DNA from 2 places in the Mesorhizobium sp. P170090 genome. Region 2 is predicted to be linked to the other one. Evidence: predicted binding sites of a transcription regulator. Region 2 holds the regulator's gene; the other holds the start of a gene.
What was found. Region 2 encodes PhoB, which activates phosphate uptake and scavenging genes when phosphate is short. Its sites were predicted from a motif close to TGTCATNNANCTGTCAT; they were not measured.
Positions count from the first base shown of each region.

Region 1: AC3EML_RS14360 (LTA synthase family protein) is a predicted target of PhoB. The motif match lies at 2,194-2,210, and genes of this name have one in related genera.

Region 1 is NZ_JBYNWH010000001.1:3,031,068-3,036,818, reverse strand. Features, by position in the region: gene AC3EML_RS14375 (acyl carrier protein) at 1-16, opposite strand, end outside; gene fabG (3-oxoacyl-[acyl-carrier-protein] reductase) at 238-975, opposite strand; gene fabD (ACP S-malonyltransferase) at 1,036-1,983, opposite strand; gene AC3EML_RS14360 (LTA synthase family protein) at 2,261-4,189, shown strand; gene rpsF (30S ribosomal protein S6) at 4,501-5,001, shown strand; gene rpsR (30S ribosomal protein S18) at 5,001-5,249, shown strand; gene rplI (50S ribosomal protein L9) at 5,516-5,751, shown strand, end outside.
Region 2 is NZ_JBYNWH010000001.1:193,139-198,889, forward strand. Features, by position in the region: gene xylF (D-xylose ABC transporter substrate-binding protein) at 1-619, opposite strand, end outside; gene AC3EML_RS00960 (ROK family protein) at 876-2,111, shown strand; gene phoB (phosphate regulon transcriptional regulator PhoB) at 2,142-2,831, opposite strand; gene phoU (phosphate signaling complex protein PhoU) at 2,848-3,552, opposite strand; gene pstB (phosphate ABC transporter ATP-binding protein PstB) at 3,594-4,418, opposite strand; gene pstA (phosphate ABC transporter permease PstA) at 4,436-5,751, opposite strand, start outside; gene pstC (phosphate ABC transporter permease subunit PstC) at 5,749-5,751, opposite strand, start outside.

The sequences.
Region 1 (5,751 bases), 2.8 Mb from region 2:
CTGCGGTGTCACTCATTTGGGGCATCCTCGTCTTTTGTTTGTCTGTCTTCGTTAGCGGGCAGAATGCCGCTAATCAAGCTGAAAGATGGTCCTGCCGGAAACGCAACGATGCCGGACCGGTTTTTGCCCGAACCGCCGGGTTGCGGGCCGCATTACACGAAAAATGGCTGAGGTCCAAGGCGAAATGGTCTCTTTTCACAAGCCGGCCATGTCTTCTTATCACCCGGCAATATCCTGTCAGATCATGGCCATGCCACCGTTGACATGGATGGTCTGGCCGGTGACGTAGGCTGCCTCGTTGGAGGCGAGATAGGCGACGGCCGACGCCACTTCAACACTCGTGCCCATGCGGCGCGTCGGGATCGCGGCCATTATCGCGTCTTTCTGCTTGTCGTTGAGCTTGTCGGTCATGGCCGATTCGATAAAGCCCGGGGCGACGCAGTTGACGGTGATGTTGCGGGTGGCGATCTCCTGCGCCAGCGACTTGGAAAAGCCGATCATGCCGGCCTTGGAGGCGCAATAATTGGTCTGGCCAGGATTGCCGGTGACGCCGACCACCGAGGTGATGTTGATGATGCGGCCATGGCGGCGGCGCATCATCGGATGGGTCAGCTCGCGGGTCAGCCGGAACACGGCGGTGAGGTTCACCTCCAGCACGCTGTCCCAATCCGCGTCCGCCATGCGCACGAACAGGCCGTCCTTGGTGATGCCGGCATTGTTGACCAGTATGTCGACGCCTTCGAGTTCGGCTTCGGCCTTCTGGCCAAGCGCCTTGACCTCGTCACGGTCGGCAAGATTGGCCGGGAACAGCTTTACCCGGTCGCCGAGTTCGCCGGCCAGGGTCTCCAGTTTCTCGATGCGGGTGCCGTGCAGGCCGACAATGGCGCCTTGCGCATGCAGCACCCGGGCAATCGCCTCGCCAATGCCGCCCGATGCGCCGGTGACGAGCGCCTTGCGGCCGGTCAGTTCGAACATTTTCGTCTCCTGATCTTAAGAGAACACCCTTCCCACGGGAGGGGTTGAATCGCCAGTGGATTATGCAAGCGCGGCCAGCGCCGCCTCGACATCTGGCGGCGTGCCGACGGCGGATGTGGCGATGTCGCGGTTGATCCGCCGCGCCAGGCCGGAAAGCACCTTGCCGGCGCCGATCTCAAACAGCGTGGCGACGCCGTTGGCGCCGAACCACTCCACCGTTTCGCGCCAGCGCACGCGGCCGGTGATCTGCTCGACCAGGCGGCGCGCGATCTCGTCGGGGTCGCTGGTCGGGGCTACAGTGACGTTGGAGACGACGGGCACGACCGGTGCATTCTTGGTCACGCCGGCCAGCGCCTCGCGCATGACATCGGCCGCCGGCGCCATCAGCGCCGAATGGAAGGGTGCGGAGACCTGCAGCATCAGCGCCCGCTTGGCGCCCTTTTCTGTGCACAGTTTCGCGGCGAGTTCCACCGCCGCCCTGGCGCCGGAGATCACCAGCTGGCCGCCGCCATTGTCGTTGGCGATCTGGCAGACTTTGCCGGATCCCGTTGCGGCCTCGGTGCAAGCGGCTTCGACGTCGGGCTGTTCCAGTCCGATGATCGCCGCCATGGCGCCCTCGCCGGCCGGCACCGCCGCCTGCATGGCGTTGCCGCGGATGCGCAGCAGCCGGGCAGCATCGGCGACCGAAACGAAACCGGCCGCGGCAAGGGCGGAATATTCGCCGAGCGAATGACCGGCAACGTAGGCAACCTTGTCCTTCAGCGAAAAGCCGCGCGCTTCCAGCGAGCGGATCGCCGCCAGCGAGACCGCCATCAGCGCCGGCTGGGCATTGGCAGTCAGGGTCAGCGCCTCTTCCGGGCCTTCCCAGATCAGTTTCGACAGCTCTTCGCCCAACGCATCATCGACTTCCTCGAACACCCTGCGTGCCTCGGGGAAGGCGTCGGCGAGGTCCTTGCCCATGCCGACAGCCTGGCTGCCCTGTCCCGGAAAGGTGAATGCGACGGCCATTTGGGCGCTCTCCAGCGGCTGATTTTTCCTGCCTGTGACGCAAGGCGGACCGTCAAGTCAAGCCCGGAGGCGGCATTTCGGCTCTCGCTTGAACCGGAGCTGACCTCGAGTCCCTGTTCCCAAAGGCTTTTTGCCGATCACACCTGATGAAAACCGCTCACGAATCGTTTGCTGGCTCTTCTTATTTTCGCCACAGGCGCTAGCTTTTGCATGACAGTTCTATGACAGAACGGTGGCGCGAGTGGAAATACGCGTTGCTTGGGCCGGGGGAAGAGACGTGGCTAGGATCAGGAAAGGCGCGGCCGTACCCGCGCCACAATTCTTGGAAGACGATCCGTCCACCGGCTACCTGCCGGGGCGCAGATGGCCGGTCATCCGCTACGGTCTGGTCACGCTGCTTGCCTCCGCCATCCTGGTGTTCGCTATCGAATGGATCGTGCGCGGCGACTTCTTCGGCACGGTCGACTTCTTCCTGCAGCCATTCAAGCCGGGCTGGACCACCATCATTGTCTTTGCATTGGTGCTGATGGGACTGGACGCCGTGCTTGGCCGCAGTCACCAGAGCCTGATGATCGTGGCGCCCCTGACGCTGGCGCTGGCCTTTGTCGGGCATCAGAAGTCGCATTATCTCGGCGATCCGCTCTACCCAACCGATTTTCTTTATTCGCGCCAGATCATGGCACTGATGCCGCTCCTGGTGCGCGAGCGGCCCTGGACGGCGCTCGCCATGGCGGTCGGCATCGTCGCCGGCCTGTCGCTGCTGATCTATGGCTGGCGGTTGTGGCGCCGCAAGGTTCCGATCCTCAGCCGCAAAGGGCGGCTGGCGCGGCTGACGCTGGCAGTGCCGCTGCTCGCCTTCTTCGTCTCGATCATGGACTACGCCACCTTCTCGTGGACCCGCGACCGGCTGCAGATCATCCCGATCATGTGGGACCAGAAGGAGAACTACGCCTCCAACGGGTTTGCGCTGGCCTTCGCGCTCAACGTGCCGATGGCGCATGTCTCGGCGCCGGCGGGCTATTCCGACAAGGCGATCGACGCGATCGACAGGCCTGCTGTGGCGGCCTCGGTACCGGATGAGAAACCCGACATCATCGTGGTGATGAGCGAATCTTTCTGGGATCCGACCAAGCTGCCCGGCGTCACAATCACGCCTGACCCGATCCCCAATGTGCGGGCGCTGCGTTCCGGCTATATGTTTTCGCCGGAATTCGGCGGCATGACCGCCAACATCGAATTCGAGGCGCTGACCGGCTTTTCCAATGCCTTCCTGCCGGCGGGCTCGATCCCCTACCAGCAATATGTGCGCACGCCGACGCCGTCGCTGGCGACCTTCCTGAAAAGCGAGGGCTACCGGGCGCGCGCCATCCATCCGGGCACCAACTGGTTCTGGAACAGGGGCGCCGTCTATGCCGATTTCGGTTTCAACGATTTCCGCTCGGAAGAGACGCTGCCGCCACTGGAAAAGCGCGGGCCGCTGGCTTCCGATGCGTCGATGACCGACGAGATCATCGCAGAGGCCGACGCCAGCGAGCGGCCGGTGTTCTTCTTCGCCGTCAGCCTGCAGAACCACGGTCCCTACGAGCCGTACCGCTATTACAATCCGACCCACAAGGTCGTGGCACCGATCAGCACGTGGGCGCGGGAATCGCTGCTCAGCTACGCCGAGGGATCGGCCGATGCCGACCGTGGCCTCGAGCGATTGATCGAATGGGCGAAGAAGCGCGAGCGGCCGACGGTCATCGCCTTCTTCGGCGACCATCTGCCGCCGCTCGGCCCCGTCTATGTCGAAACCGGTTACCTGAAGGACAATGTCGCGCCGCGCAAGGAACCGACGCCGGAGGCGGCACTGGAGCATCATCAGACGCCGCTGGTCATCTGGTCTAACCGCACCGGTCCGGCGCAGGATATGGGCGCGGTGAGCCCGGCCTTCCTGCCCTACCATATCCTTACCACGGCCGGGATCACGCACCCCTACTATACCGGCTTCCTGGGCGCGCTGCGCGAACGCTATCGCGTCGTCGACCGCAATCTGCTTTTGACACCGTCAGGTGAGGCCACGCCGGACTGGGCGCGGCAGAAGGACGTTGATCCGGCGATCAACGACTTCCGCCTGCTGCAATACGATATGATGTTCGGCAAGCGTAAGGCGGCTCCGGACTTCTTCCCCGAAACGATCAACGGTGGTACCCCGCATACGAGTTGATGCCTGGTATTTTTCCAACCCTGCGACGCCAGGACGCTGTCCGGAGCATGCGTTACCCTTGCCTTCCAGCCAATTTGCTATATAGACGCCCGCAATCTGCCGGTCCTTGCTGGGGGCTGAACGGAGGGCCGGAGGTTTTACCCAAAACCTTCGTGTGAAGCCAGAAGCGCTTCCGCCTCCCGTGTCTCCGCTCTCGACCGTCTCGAAATGCTCCTTTCTTCCCCGCCCCCTCGGGACCAGCGGGTCAGAGAAGTTGCAGAGGCTTTGCCGCGAGGATCCGGGAGAGAAACGAAGAAAGGCACTGAACCACTATGGCTCTATACGAACATGTGTTCCTTGCCCGGCAGGACCTCTCGCAGCAGCAGGTCGATGCGCTTGTCGAACAGTACAAGGGCGTCATCTCCGCAAATGGCGGGTCCGTCGGCCGGGTCGAGAACTGGGGACTGAAGTCCCTCACCTACCGGGTCAACAAGAACCGGAAGGCTTACTACACGCTTATGGACCTCAACTGCCCGCCGGCAGCGCTCAACGAGATGGAGCGCCAGATGGGCCTGTCCGAGGACGTGCTGCGTTTCCTGACCGTCAAGGTCGAGGCGCATGAGGAAGGCCCGTCGGCCATGATGCAGAAGCGCGAAGAGCGCTCGGAACGCGGCGGCTTCGGCGACCGCGACCGTGGTGATCGTGGTCCGCGCTCGTTCGGCGACCGTGATCGCGGCGACCGTGGCGATCGTCCGCCGCGCTCATTTGGCGACGCCGGTGGTGATCGTGGTCCGCGCCGTCCGCGCGAAGGCGTTGAAGGAGGTGCAGAATAATGGTCGACATCAATCAGATCCCGACCCGGCGCCCGTTCCATCGCCGCCGCAAGACCTGCCCGTTCTCCGGCGCCAACGCGCCCAAGATCGACTACAAGGACGTGCGTCTTCTGCAGCGCTACATTTCCGAGCGCGGCAAGATCGTGCCGTCGCGCATCACCGCCGTCAGCCAGAAGAAGCAGCGCGAACTCGCCAAGGCGATCAAGCGCGCCCGCTTCCTCGGCCTGCTGCCCTACGTGGTTCGCTAAGACTTTCGAGCGGGCGGTTCGCCGCCTGCTTCCTTCTCCCACGGCGACGGGCGCCGCAGGGGTAATTTGATGATGCATGTCGTTGTCCCAAAACCGGGACCACTCTTGGCGACGTGCATTGAAATCCCGAGTTGAGGTGAAAAGCCTCTAACTGCCGCGACAGGCAGGACAGCGACACCGGCGCCAAGGCGCTCAGAGCTTCCTGACCTGTTCCATTCAATTCGGCGCCGATCCCGCGGTCGGTGCCCAGACGAAGGAACAAGACCATGCAAGTGATTCTTCTCGAACGCGTTTCCCGCCTCGGCCAGATGGGCGATACCGTCAAGGTCAAGGACGGCTTTGCCCGCAACTTCCTCTTGCCGCAGGGCAAGGCGCTGCGCGCCAACGAAGCCAACAAGAAGAAGTTCGAAGGGCAGCGCGCGCAGCTCGAAGCGCGCAACCTCGAGCGCAAGTCGGAAGCCAGCCAGGTTGCCGAAAAGCTCGACGGCAAGAGCTTCATCGC
Region 2 (5,751 bases):
CGGTCAGGAACTGTTCCATGTTCTTCTGGGCATTGGCCGGCAGCCAGCCATCGGTATAGGCCTCGCCGACATTCTTGATCTTGCCCGAGTCGATGGCTTCCTTGAGCACTTCCATCGAGCCCGAGAACAGGAAATCGGCATTCGGATCCGAGCCAGAGCCCTTGATAAAGACATAGTTGCCCTCGGGCTTCGCCTTGAACACTTCGCGGGCCTGCATGCGGCCGACTTCTTTGTTGTCGAAGGTCAGGTAGAAGACGTCCTTGTTCTCGATCAGGCGGTCATAGCCGACGACCGGAATGCCTTCGTCCAGCGCCTTCTGCACCGCCGGGCCGATGGCCGACGCGTCCTGCGCCAGGACGATCAGCGCGTTGGCGCCTTGCGAGATCAGGCTTTCGACGTCGGTCAGCTGCTTGCCGGGATTGGACTGCGCGTCGGCGGAAATGTACTTGTCGCCGGCGGCTTCGATCGCCGTCTTCATCGCCGCCTCGTCCGTCTTCCAGCGCTCTTCCTGGAAGTTCGACCAGGAGACGCCGATGACCTTGTCCTTCGCCTGCGCGACCGAGACCAGCGTCAGCGACATGGCGGCGCCCGCCAGCATGGCGGCTGCAAATCTGTTCATGATAAACCCTCCCTGCGCCGCGCGCGGCGCGACAAAACTGGCCCGAAGGCCTGCACACAGAGGCTCCATTTTTTCGAGCCTCGAAAAAACACTGGTTCAATGATAAAGCGCTGTCAACATGGTTTCTGATGGCCTTGCCGAATTTTTTCGAGCTCCGCAATAAACAATGACAGGGCTGCCGGCGTCTGCCAATATTTGGCTGGTGCCGTCGAACGCCTTCACTATCATGAGGCGCGAGGAGGCCGGGAGGAAACAAATGTCGGTTGGAATCCGCCACGACGATCTGCGCCGTCGCAACCGCGCGATGGTGATTTCGGCCGTGCGCCGGGCCGGCCAGCCGTCGCGGACCGAGATTGCGGCGACCACCGGCCTCAGCCATTCGACCATATCGGCAATCTCGTCTGATCTGATTCAAGAAGGCATCCTGATTGAAGGCAAGCCTGGCGAGACCGGCTCGCTGAAACGCGGCCGGCCGCAGGTCGGCCTTGGCCTCAATCCGGAAGCGGCGGCGGTGATGACCGTGGTGCTGTCGCTGAACTTCCTCTCCGTCACCGTCATCGACTATGCCGGCCAGGTGGTCGCGGAAGAACAGCGCCGGCTCGACACGCTGACCATGCCGCGCGACGAACTGATCGGCGAATGCGTAGCAATCGTCCGGCGGCGTCTCGAGGACCCGGACCTGGACGTCCAGAGCATCGCCCGCATTGCCATGGGCATCCAGGGCATCACCGATTCGCAGGCGCGGGCCATGCTGTGGTCGCCAATCACGCCACTGACCGACATTGCCTTCGCCGACATGTTGGAAGCGGAATTCGGCATTCCGGCCACCATGGAGAACGACTGCAATATGATGGCGGTGGCGCTGCAATGGCGCCAGCCCGAGCGCTACCGCGACAATTTTATCGCCATCCTCTTATCGCACGGCATCGGCATGGGACTGGTGCTGAAAGGCGAACTTTTCACCGGCACCCATTCCTCGGGCGGCGAGTTCGGCCACATGATCCACCGTCCGGGCGGCGCGCTCTGCCGCTGCGGGCGGCGCGGCTGCGTCGAGGCCTATGCCGGAAACTACGCCATCTGGCGCAGCGCCAAAATGATGGGCGAGGATGCCGAGCCGGTCGATATCGGCGACGCTGATATGCGCGCACTCGCCGCGCGCGCCCGCGAAACCGACGGCCCGGAGCGCGAAGCCTATCGCAAGGCCGGCGAGGCGCTCGGCTTCGGCCTCGGCAGCCTGTTTGCGCTGATCGATCCGGCACCCGTCGCCATGGTAGGCGTCAGCGCCGCCGCCTTCGACTTGATCGAACCGGCATTGCGCGAAGCGATCGCCCAGACCGCCGGCGGCCAGCACTCGAAATCGATCTCCTTCGACACCGAGCCCAACGAGCTGCCGCTGATCCGCGAAGGCTGTGCCATGCGCGCGCTCGGCTTCGTCGATCAGGAGATTTTCGCGCCGGGCATTCAGGCCAAATCCGGCAAGCATGTCGCCTGAATGGCCGGCAACGGCGCGACGCGCAGCATCCTAGTCTTCCCTGATCGCGTAGCCGGCGCCGCGAATGGTACGGATGACATCCGGCATGCGGCCGTTGTTGACCGCTTTGCGTAAGCGCCCGACATGGACGTCGACGGTTCGCTCGTCGATATAGATCGTCTCGCCCCAGACATTGTCGAGCAGTTGGCTGCGCGAGAACACGCGGCCGGGATGGCGCATCATGAATTCGAGCAGCCGGAACTCGGTCGGTCCGAGCCTGATCTCGCTCTTCTTGCGGTAGACACGGTGCGACTCGCGGTCGAGCACGATGTCGCCGACCTTGAGCACGCTGGACAGCACTTCCGGCTTGGCCCGGCGCAGCAGCGCCCTCACGCGCGCCATGAACTCCGGCGTCGAGAATGGCTTGACCAGATAGTCGTCGGCGCCGGTGGACAGGCCGCGCACGCGATCGCTTTCCTCACCGCGCGCGGTCAGCATGATGATCGGCAGCCGCTCGGTTTCGGGCCGCACTCTAAGGCGCCGGCAGAGCTCGATGCCGGAAACAGCGGGCACCATCCAGTCGAGCACCAGGAGATCGGGCACGTTTTCCTGCAGGCGGATCTCGGCCTCGTCGCCGCGTGTCACCACCTCGACGTGATAGCCTTCGGATTCGAGGTTGTAGCGGAGGAGCACGCCTAGCGGCTCCTCGTCCTCCACGACCATGATGCGTGGCGCGATCATCGGCAGTTCACCCTCATCAGGCCGGCATGGCCATCGCCGTCTCGTCCTGCTTCGGACGATTGGCGGGCAGTTGCTGGCCGGTCAGCACATAATACGCATTTTCGGCGATGTTGGTGACATGATCGCCGATGCGCTCAAGATTCTTGGCGCAGAACAAGAGATGCGTGCAGGCGGTGATGTTGCGAGGGTCTTCCATCATGTAGGTCAAGAGCTCACGAAACACGGACGTGTATTTGACGTCGATGCGCTCGTCGTCATTCCTGAGTTTTGCAAGCGCTGCCGCATCGGTGGCGGCATATTCCTCGACGACGCCTTGCACCTGGATCAGCACCAGCTGCGCCATGGCGTCGATGGAGTGCGAGAGGTCGCGCGGCGTGACGCTCAAGCCCACGGTGCCGACGCGTTTGGCGATGTTCTTGGCGAGGTCGCCGATGCGCTCGAGGTCGCCCGCCATGCGGATCGAGCCGACCACGGCACGCAGATCGTTGGCCATCGGCTGACGCTTGGCGATCAGCGTGATGGCGCGGTCGTCCAGTTCGCGCTGGCGCGCATCCATGATGGCGTCGTCGGAAACGACACGCTGTGCCAGCGCATTGTCCGAATTGAGCAGCGCCCTGGTCGAGCCGCTGACCATCGAGCCTGCCAGATCGCCCATGTCGCGGATCAGCTTGCTGATCTGCCCGAGCTCTTCATCGAAGGAGGCGACGGTATGTTCACCCATGATCTTGGTCCTCGTGCCTGAAAATTCACCCGCCGGACGGCTCAGCCGAAGCGGCCGGTAATGTAGTCCTGGGTGCGCTTGTCGTCGGGGTTGGTGAACATCTTGTCGGTGGCGCCCTCCTCGACGAGATAGCCGAGATGGAACATCGCCGTGCGCTGCGACACGCGCGCCGCCTGCTGCATCGAATGGGTGACGATGACGATCGTGTAGTTCTGGCGCAGCTCGTCTATCAGCTCCTCGACACGGGCGGTGGCGATCGGATCGAGCGCCGAGCAGGGCTCGTCCATCAGGATCACCTCCGGCGACACGGCGATGGCGCGCGCGATGCACAGGCGCTGCTGCTGGCCGCCGGACAGGCCGGTGCCGGGCTCCTGCAGGCGGTCCTTGACCTCGTTCCAGATCGCCGCCTTCTTCAGGCTCTGCTCGACGATCTGGTCCATGTCGGACTTGCGCTTGGCCAGCCCATGGATGCGCGGGCCGTAGGCGACGTTCTCGTAGATGGACTTCGGGAACGGGTTGGGTTTCTGGAACACCATGCCGACGCGTGCGCGCAGTTCGACGACATCGATGTTCTTGTCGTAGATGTCGTCTTCATCGAGCGTGATCTTGCCGGTCACCCGCGCCGAATCGATGGTGTCGTTCATGCGGTTGAGGCAGCGCAAGAAGGTCGACTTGCCGCAGCCGGAGGGGCCGATCAGCGCCGTCACCTGGTTCTGGCGGACGTCGAGATTGACGTCGAACAACGCCTGCTTCTCGCCATAGAACACGCCGACCTTGTCGCCGCGCATCTTGATCACTTCGTTCGACTTGGCGTTCATTTTGTCGCCCACTGCATTCTCAAGGGACTGTTCGGTCATGATGTTCATACCAAATTGCCTTTTTTCTACCAGCGCCGCTCGAACCGGCGCCGGAGCACGATCGCGGTGATGTTCATGGCCATGAGGAAGACGAGCAGGATGATGATGGCGCCGGACATGCGCTCGACAAAAGCGCGCTCAGCCTCGTTTGCCCACATATAGATCTGAACCGGCAGCGCGGTCGCCGGATCGAAAGGCGTCGTCGGATAATCGGCGACGAAAGCGACCATGCCGATCAAGAGCAGCGGTGCTGTCTCGCCGAGCGCACGCGCCAGGCCGATGATGGTGCCGGTAAGGATGCCTGGGGCGGCAAGCGGCAGGATGTGATGGAACACCATCTGCATCTTGGAGGCGCCGAGACCTAGGGCCGCCGAGCGGATCGACGGCGGCACCGCGGCAAGGGCGGCGCGCGTGGCGATGATTATGGTCGGCAATGTCATCAAGGTCAGCACCAGGCCGCCGACGAAGGAAGCCGAGCGCGGCATGCCGAGGAAGTTGATGAACACGGCAAGGCCAAGCAGACCGAAGACGATCGACGGCACCGCCGCGAGATTGTTGATGTTGACTTCGATCAGGTCCGTAAAGCGGTTCTTCTTGGCGAACTCCTCCAGATAGATGGAGGCGGCGACGCCGATCGGCAGCGCCAGCAACAGCACGATCACCATCATGTAGAACGAACCGATGATGGCCACGCCCATGCCCGACGTCTCGGGCCGGCTGGAGGCGCCATAGCTGAACAGGCCGGTGTTGAAATGCTCGGCCATCGCGCCTTCGGCTTTGAGCTTGTTCATCCAGTCGATCTGCTGGTTGGACACCTTGCGGCGCGCTTCATCGACGCCGAGGTCGATCTGGCCCTTGAAGGCCGAGTCGAGATTGGCGGCGGCCAGGATGTCGACGTCACGCGTCGTGCCGATCACCGACGGATCGGCGGAGACGATGTCGCGCAGCTGGACGCGGGCGCCTTCCGACAGGAAGCCCTTGAGCTTCAGCATCATCGGCTTGTTGGCCGGATCGATGCCGAGCTTGGCCACCAGCGCGTTTTCGGCGAGCTTGGGATAGTTCGCCTTGATCAGCACATTCGGGTCTGTGGCACGCTTGTTCGAGGGGTCGATGACCTTCTCATCGAAGGTGATCGGAAGCGTCACCGTCGTCTGCCAGAAGGCGGTGTAGCCTTTCGAGACGATGGTGATCAACATGATGGCCAGGAACGCCAGGCCCACCGAGATCGCAATCACGCCATAGATGCGGAACCGGCGTTCGGCGGCATAGCGCGCCTTCAGCCCGATGTCGCGGCGCGGACGCGCGACGGCACCCGCCATCGTGTCCAGGGGGATGTCGGTCA